Regions from separate parts of the Enterobacter sp. Taxon_8 genome, predicted to be linked through region 2. Evidence: predicted binding sites of a transcription regulator. Region 2 holds the regulator's gene; the other holds the start of a gene.
The links. Region 2 encodes PurR, which represses purine synthesis genes. Its sites were predicted from a motif close to CANGCAAACGTTTGCNTG; they were not measured.
Positions count from the first base shown of each region.

Region 1: gltS (sodium/glutamate symporter) is a predicted target of PurR. The motif match lies at 2,397-2,414, and genes of this name have one in related genera.

Region 1 is NZ_CM177989.1:93,093-97,455, reverse strand. It holds gene recG (ATP-dependent DNA helicase RecG) at 1-1,035, shown strand, start outside; gene gltS (sodium/glutamate symporter) at 1,038-2,240, opposite strand; gene xanP (xanthine/proton symporter XanP) at 2,466-3,857, shown strand; gene AC4IBF_RS00420 (AsmA family protein) at 3,977-4,363, shown strand, end outside.
Region 2 is NZ_CM177989.1:2,606,768-2,611,130, forward strand. It holds gene AC4IBF_RS12280 (MFS transporter) at 1-105, opposite strand, end outside; gene cydH (cytochrome bd-I oxidase subunit CydH) at 269-358, opposite strand; gene purR (HTH-type transcriptional repressor PurR) at 656-1,681, shown strand; gene punR (DNA-binding transcriptional activator PunR) at 1,699-2,610, opposite strand; gene punC (purine nucleoside transporter PunC) at 2,725-3,924, shown strand; gene cfa (cyclopropane fatty acyl phospholipid synthase) at 4,223-4,363, shown strand, end outside.

The sequences.
Region 1 (4,363 bases), 2.1 Mb from region 2:
TGGCTTGCCGGGAAGCAAAAAGGCAAAGCGCGACTTGCGCAGCAGGAAGCCATCGCCAGCGGGCAGGTGCAGATGATTGTCGGCACGCACGCTATCTTCCAGGAGCAGGTGCAGTTCAGCGGCCTTGCGCTGGTGATTATCGATGAACAACACCGCTTTGGCGTCCATCAGCGTCTGGCGCTGTGGGAAAAAGGCCTTCAACAGGGCTTCCACCCGCATCAGCTGATCATGACCGCTACGCCGATCCCGCGCACCCTGGCAATGACCGCCTACGCCGATCTGGATACCTCCACTATCGACGAACTGCCGCCGGGGCGGACGCCGGTGACGACGGTCGCGATTCCTGACACGCGTCGCAGCGATATTATTGACCGCGTGCGCAACGCCTGCACCCACGAAGGACGTCAGGCCTACTGGGTCTGTACGCTGATCGAGGAGTCTGAACTGCTGGAAGCGCAGGCTGCCGAAGCCACGTGGGAAGAACTCAAGCTGGCGCTGCCGGAGCTGAACGTGGGTCTGGTTCACGGACGCATGAAGCCCGCTGAAAAACAGTCGGTGATGCAGTCGTTTAAGCAGGGCGAGCTGCATTTGCTGGTCGCCACGACGGTCATTGAAGTGGGCGTGGACGTCCCGAACTCCAGCCTGATGATTATCGAAAACCCGGAGCGCCTGGGCCTTGCCCAGCTCCACCAACTGCGCGGGCGCGTTGGCCGCGGCGCGGTAGCCTCCCACTGCGTCCTGCTCTACAAAGCCCCGCTCTCGAAAACCGCCCAGATGCGGTTGCAGGTGCTGCGCGACAGCAACGACGGTTTTGTGATTGCGCAAAAAGACCTGGAGATCCGCGGCCCGGGCGAACTGCTGGGCACGCGCCAGACGGGGAACGCGGAATTCAAAGTGGCGGATTTGCTGCGCGATCAGGCTATGATCCCGGAAGTTCAGCGCCTTGCGCGCCACATTCATGAACGCTACCCCGAACAGGCGGCAGCGTTAATTGAGCGCTGGATGCCGGAAACCGAGCGGTATTCCAACGCCTGATTTCACGCAAACATCGGCAGCATCAGGTATAGCTTGATCACCAGCGCGTTGACGATATCAATAAAGAACGCCCCGACCATCGGGACCACCAGAAACGCCATGTGCGATGGCCCGAACCGTTCTGTGATCGCCTGCATGTTAGCGATAGCCGTTGGGGTTGCCCCCAGACCAAACCCGCAGTGACCCGCCGCCAGCACCGCCGCATCGTAGTTTTTGCCCATCATGCGCCAGGTGACGAACATAGCGTACAGCGCCATAAACAGGGTTTGCACTGCCAGAATCGCCACCATCGGCAGCGCCAGCGAGGCCAGCTCCCACAGCTTGAGGCTCATTAGCGCCATCGCCAGGAACAGCGACAGGCAGACGTTGCCGAGCACCGACACCGCCCTTTCAAACACGCGGTAGAAGCCCATCAGCGCCAGACCGTTGCTCAGGATCACCCCGATAAACAGCACGCAAACAAACGTCGGCAGCTCAAACGCTGAGCCCGCCAGCCATTGCGCAACCACTTTGCCCACGGTCAGGCAGATGGCGATCGTCGCGATGGTTTCAATCAGCACCAGCGAGGTGATACTGCGCCCAACGTCCGGCTTTTCAAAGGCGGTAGGCACCAGCTCATCGTCCGGCCTGCCGTCCGGCGTGGTAGAGTGCTTCACAAGATAACGCGCCACCGGGCCGCCAATCAGGCCACCCAGCACCAGGCCAAAGGTGGCACAGGCCATCGCTACTTCCGTCGCGTTTTCAAAGCCGTAGCGTTCGATGAATAGCTTGCTCCACGCGGCCCCGGTTCCGTGACCGCCCGAAAGGGTAATCGACCCCGCCAGCAGCCCCATCAGCGGATCCAGCCCCAGCAGCGTCGCCATGCCGATGCCAATGGCGTTTTGCATCAGCAGCAGCCCCACCACCACAATCAGGAATACGCCGAGCACCTTACCGCCCGAGCGCAGGCTCGCCAGGTTGGCATTCAGGCCAATGGTGGCAAAGAAGGCCAGCATCAGCGGGTCTTTCAGGGACATATCAAAATCGATTTCCCAGCCCAGGCTTTTTTTCAGCACCAGCAGGGCCAGCGCTACCAGCAGGCCGCCGGCGACGGGTTCAGGAATGGTGTACTTTTTCAGAAGGGAAACGCTATGTACCAGCTTACGACCAAGCAGTAAGACCAGCGTTGCGGCAACAAGGGTCGACAACGTATCGAGATGAATCATAGAAGGCTCCTTTTTTGCGCGTGTTCCATACACACGCGGCGTTATCCTGGGCCGGTTTGCGCTCTTCATGAGCCCCCGGCGCAAAAAGTGTAATTTTTTTTCCCGATGCGTTGTAGAAAACCTGCTCACAGCGGCAGAATTTCTTGCCTTTTTTTGCTGGCAATCGTTTGCTTTTACCAGGTGGTCAGATAAAATGCCCGCTTTTCCACCGTGGGATTGCCGCCGATGTCCGTTAACACCATAGAGTCGCCTGATGCGCAACCGATTGCGCCGAAGCAAAATAGCGAACTGATTTACCGCCTTGAAGACCGCCCGCCGCTGCCGCAAACGCTTTTCGCTGCCTGCCAGCATCTTCTGGCTATGTTTGTTGCGGTGATCACTCCGGCGCTGCTGATTTGCCAGGCGCTCGGCTTACCGGCGCAGGACACGCAGCACATTATCAGCATGTCTCTTTTCGCCTCCGGCGTGGCCTCGATTATTCAAATTAAAGCGTGGGGTCCGGTGGGGTCGGGTTTGTTGTCGATTCAGGGCACAAGCTTTAACTTCGTGGCACCGCTGATCATGGGCGGTACGGCCCTGAAAACCGGCGGTGCGGATGTTCCGACCATGATGGCGGCGCTGTTCGGCACGCTGATGCTGGCCAGCTGTACGGAGATGGTGATCTCCCGCGTTCTGCATCTGGCTCGCCGCGTTATCACCCCGCTGGTTTCCGGCGTCGTCGTGATGATTATCGGCCTGTCGCTGATTCAGGTGGGCCTTACCTCCATCGGCGGCGGCTATGCCGCGATGAGCGACCATACCTTCGGCGCGCCGAAAAACCTGCTGCTGGCAGGCGTCGTGCTGGCGATCATTATTCTGCTTAACCGTCAGCGTAACCCTTACCTGCGCGTCGCCTCCCTGGTGATCGCCATGGCGGCGGGTTATCTGCTGGCGTGGGCGCTGGGCATGCTGCCGGAGAACACCGCGCCGACCAACAGCGCGCTGATCGTCGTCCCCACGCCTTTGTACTACGGTCTGGGCATTGACTGGGGTCTGCTCCTGCCGCTGATGCTGGTCTTTATGATCACCTCTCTGGAAACCATCGGCGACATCACCGCTACCTCAGACGTCTCCGAGCAGCCGGTGTCCGGCCCGCTGTACATGAAGCGACTGAAAGGCGGCGTTCTGGCGAACGGTCTGAACTCGTTTGTCTCTGCGGTATTCAACACCTTCCCGAACTCCTGCTTCGGTCAAAACAACGGCGTCATCCAGCTGACCGGCGTGGCCAGCCGCTACGTCGGTTTTGTAGTAGCGCTGATGCTGATCGTCCTCGGCCTGTTCCCGGCGGTAAGCGGCTTTGTGCAGCACATCCCTGAGCCGGTGCTGGGCGGCGCAACGCTGGTAATGTTCGGGACTATCGCAGCTTCCGGCGTGCGTATCGTCTCCCGCGAACCACTGAACCGCCGCGCGATCATGATTATCGCGCTGTCGCTGGCCGTTGGTCTGGGCGTTTCCCAGCAGCCGCTGATCCTGCAGTTCGCCCCTGACTGGGTGAAAAACCTGCTCTCTTCCGGCATTGCTGCGGGCGGTATCACCGCTATCGTGCTGAACCTCGTTTTCCCGCCTGAGAAAAATTGATTTCTCTCACGGCAGGCAGTCAATGCCTGCCGTGACATCGAATTACACCATTCCCGCCTTGAGGATTGCGCATAAATCGTGCATAACTCCCTTATGTGCGTTTTGCGGGATGGAAGACCATGAAATTTATTGGAAAGCTCCTCATCTATCTTCTTGTAGCCCTGCTCATTGTGCTGCTGGCGTTCTACATTCTGCTCCAGACCCGCTGGGGCGCGTCTCAGGTCAGCAGCTGGGTAACGGTGAATACCGACTACGAACTCAGTTTCGACAAGATGAATCACCGCTTTTCGTCGCCTTCCCACATTATTCTGGAAAACGTCACCTTCGGTCGGGACGGTAAACCCGCCACGCTGGTAGCCAAAAAAGTCGATATTGGCCTGAGCAGCCGTCAGATAACCGATCCGCTGCACATGGACACCATCACCCTCTTCGACGGCACGCTGAATCTCTCGCCGCAGACGGCGCCGCTGCCTTTCCAGGCGGATCGCCTGCAGCTTAACAACATG
Region 2 (4,363 bases):
CACGCCGCGGGCGATGACGGGCAGTAACCCCATCGGGGAGAATTCAGTGGTGCCAATCCCAAAAGCGCCAATCGCCAGGGCCAGCAGGGGAAAATTGATTTTCATGCGTAAACTCCGGATGCCGTGTCACGTGGTGACACAGAACAAAGAAGCGGAAAGCATGACATCAATCACAAAAAATGAGAAGTTAACAAAATGGCAAAAGATTTTTGCCAGAGAAGTAACAATCCGGGGAGTCGGGAGGGAGAAGGCTCTCCCTCCGCGTAAATCAGTGCAGCGCAGCCGTCAGACCGGCCACAACAATCAGAGCCAGCACAACAACGGTGGTGAACAGCGAAAACTTAAGATCGGAACTCATCAATTTTTCTCCTTTTAATCCCCACACGAAAAGTGAGCTTGCTCATTTTTGCACAGATTACGTCAAAAATCTTCCTGGATTTATACTGATAACCACTTTACCTCTTCCCCTTTTCATCAAGATAGGACAAAATTCCACGCTAAATTTATTAGCGTACCGGCCATTGACCCCCTCCTGACGTCCCGTGTCGTTTTCCCGGCGTGCCGCAATTCAAGATTGCGTGATAAGGGTGAGAGAAGGCAAACGTTTACCTTCAAGTTTTTCAGGAGCTTAGGATATGGTCTGGAGTGACATTTAATGGCAACAATTAAAGACGTAGCAAAACGCGCAAACGTTTCCACTACAACCGTATCACATGTAATTAACAAAACCCGCTTTGTGGCGGAAGAGACGCGCAACGCCGTCTGGGCAGCGATCAAGGAGCTGCATTATTCGCCAAGTGCGGTCGCGCGTAGCCTTAAGGTTAATCACACCAAGTCCATTGGATTGCTGGCGACCAGTAGTGAAGCGGCCTATTTTGCCGAGATCATTGAAGCGGTTGAAAAAAACTGCTTCCAGAAAGGCTATACCCTGATTCTGGGCAACGCGTGGAACAGCATTGAAAAACAGCGCGCCTACCTGTCGATGATGGCTCAGAAGCGCGTTGACGGCCTGCTGGTGATGTGTTCCGAGTACCCGGAATCCGTGCTGTCGATGCTCGAAGAGTATCGCCACATCCCCATGGTCGTTATGGACTGGGGCGAAGCGCGTGCAGATTTCACCGACTCCGTTATCGACAATGCCTTTGAAGGCGGTTATATGGCCGGCCGTTACCTGATCGAACGCGGTCACCGCGAGATTGGCGTGATCCCGGGTCCGCTGGAGCGCAACACCGGGGCGGGCCGTCTTGCCGGTTTTATGAAAGCGATGGAAGAAGCGCTGATCACCGTGCCGGAAAACTGGATCGTGCAGGGCGACTTTGAGCCGGAATCAGGCTACCGCGCAATGCAGCAGATCGTTTCCCAGCCGCACCGTCCGACCGCCGTTTTCTGCGGGGGTGACATCATGGCCATGGGCGCGCTCTGCGCCGCCGATGAACTGGGTCTGCGCGTACCGCAGGATATTTCCGTGATCGGGTATGACAACGTGCGTAACGCGCGCTTCTTCACCCCTGCGCTGACCACCATTCACCAGCCGAAAGATTCGCTGGGCGAAACGGCCTTCAATATGCTGCTCGACAGGATCGTCAACAAGCGCGAAGAGTCGCAGTCCATTGAAGTTCACCCGCGCCTGATTGAACGCCGTTCCGTTGCGGACGGTCCGTTCCGCGACTACCGTCGTTAATCCCTTTACGGGGCCAGCTACGCTGGCTCCCGTAACCATTCCCGGTTCAGCGTTTCGCTGTCCCCCAGATAATCCAGCAGCCAGGCCATGGCGGGCGAGACATCATTTTGTTGCCAGGTCAGGCAGCAGGCCGCGTCCGGGAACGGATTTTCCAGCGTCAGTTCAACCCATTCGCCGGTATTGATGCGCGGACGCGCAAAATGAACGGGCACCATCGCGACGCACAGTCCGGCACTGAGGCACGTCGCCGACGATTCCCAGTCCGGAGCCACCACCCGCCGCTGGTTGTCCAGAAGCCAGGTGATACGCTTGGGCAATGAACGGGACGTATCCTCCAGCACCAGCGAGGGCCAGTTGCGCAGCGTATCGTCGCTAAGCGGCCCGTCCATCGCTGCCAGAGGATGATCGCTGGCCACCACGCATTTCCAGCTCAGCATCCCCATGTCGCGAAAGGCGTAACGTCCCCCGACCGGGATCGCCTGCGTCGCGCCAATCGCCATCTCCGCCCTGCCGTCCGCCAGCGCATCCCACACCCCGTTGAACACCTCCTGCGAGACCCGCAGCTCAACGTCAGAGAAATGACGATAGAAATCGACAATCATCTGTCGGGTGCGTTCCGGCTTCACGATGTTATCCACCGCGATGGAAAGATGTCCCCGCCAGCCGTTGGCGATCTGCTGGCACTGTTCGCGGGTGATCTGCATTTTTTTGATAACAGAACGCCCTTCCTTCAAAAACCACGCCCCGGCGGGCGTCAATTCCACGTCACGATGCCGCCGCTCAAACAGCGGAACCGCCAGCCACTCCTCCAGTTGACGCACCGTGTAGCTGATGGCCGAAGGGACGCGGTGCAGCTCCTGCGCCGCACCGCTGAAGCTGCCGTTACGCGCGACAGCATCGACCACTTCAAGAGAATAATCTGACCACATTTTCTGCCTGCAAAAAATTTGAATGCACCCGCCAAATATTAGCGTTTCACAAGCGGCTTTGCACTCCCTACACTCAGCGCCAATGTATACCTGCCTCCTCAGGAGAATAAAATAATGCAACCCAGGAACGGTTTTTTAGTCTGGCTCGGCGGCTTAAGCGTGCTGGGCTTTTTGGCCACCGATATGTACCTGCCGGCTTTTGCCGCGATGCAGGAAGATTTGCAAACCCCCGCTGCCGCCATCAGTGCCAGCCTGAGTTTGTTCCTCGCCGGTTTTGCTTTTGCACAGCTGCTCTGGGGACCGCTCTCGGATCGCTTTGGTCGTAAACCGGTACTGCTGCTGGGTCTGGCCATTTTTGCGGTGGGGTGCCTGGGGATGTTATGGGTACGCGACGCCACCTGGCTGCTGGTGCTGCGCTTCGTTCAGGCCGTGGGCGTCTGTGCCGCGGCCGTGACCTGGCAGGCGCTGGTGACTGACTACTACCCGGCTAACCGCACAAACCGTATTTTCGCCACCATTATGCCGCTGGTGGGCCTCTCCCCTGCCCTGGCTCCGCTGCTGGGCAGCTGGATCCTCGCGCACTTTGACTGGCAGGCCATTTTTGCCACGCTGTTTGCCATCACGCTGGTGCTGATGCTGCCGGCGTTTGCCCTCAAGCCTGCGCATAAAAAAGAGGCGCATGCCGACGCGAAGCCGATTACCTTCACCTCACTGTTGAGCGCCAAAGCGTATCGCGGGAATGTCCTGATCTATGCCGCCTGCTCGGCAAGCTTCTTCGCATGGCTCACCGGCTCGCCGTTCATTCTGCACGATATGGGCTACAGCCCGGCAGCCATCGGCCTGAGCTATGTTCCGCAGACAATCGCGTTCCTTGTGGGCGGGTACGGCTGTCGCGCGGCGCTGCAAAAATGGGAAGGCCAGCAGATGCTGCCATGGCTGCTGGTGCTCTATGCGCTGAGCGTCATCGGGACCTGGGCCGTTGGCTTTATTCCGGGTGCCGGTCTGGCCGAAATTTTGATCCCGTTCTGCGTGATGGCCATTGCGAACGGGGCGATTTACCCTATCGTTGTGGCGCAGGCGCTGCGTCCATTCCCGCAGGCAACAGGCCGCGCCGCCGCGCTGCAGAACACCCTGCAGCTGGGTTTGTGCTTCCTGGCAAGCCTGGTGGTCTCGGCGCTGATTGCTACGCCGCTTTTGACCACCACCAGCGTGATGCTGTTCACCGTAGCGCTGGCGGTATTGGGCTATCGCATGCAGGCCTCCGCGCAGCGTGAGCAGGATAACGGTGCTCAGGTGGAAACCTCGCATGCCTGATTGCGCCAGAAATCATGTTATATTTCAGTGATTAGGTTGCTAACAATTTTCTATTGAATCACCAAATTTTGAAGCCTATACTAAATTTGGTTCGATTAAATACGATAAATATTAAGTGTTAACGGGAGCCGGAGTGCTCCCGTTTTACCATGGAAGGCATTTCGGCAAGGGTTATCTCCCTTCCTCTGTTCTACGTCGGATACTAGCCTCGCGGTATTTACCGTGAGATTTCTCACAAACCAAAAAAAGCGTCTACGCTGTTTGAAGGTTCTGATCACATCAGGGTGATGGAGAAGCTATGAGTTCATCGTGTATAGAAGAAGTCAGCGTTCCGGACGACAACTGGTCCCGGATCGTCAGTGAACTGTTAGGTCGAGCAGGCATCACTATCAACGGATCTTCGCCATCCGATCCCCAGGTTAAACATCCCGACTTTTTT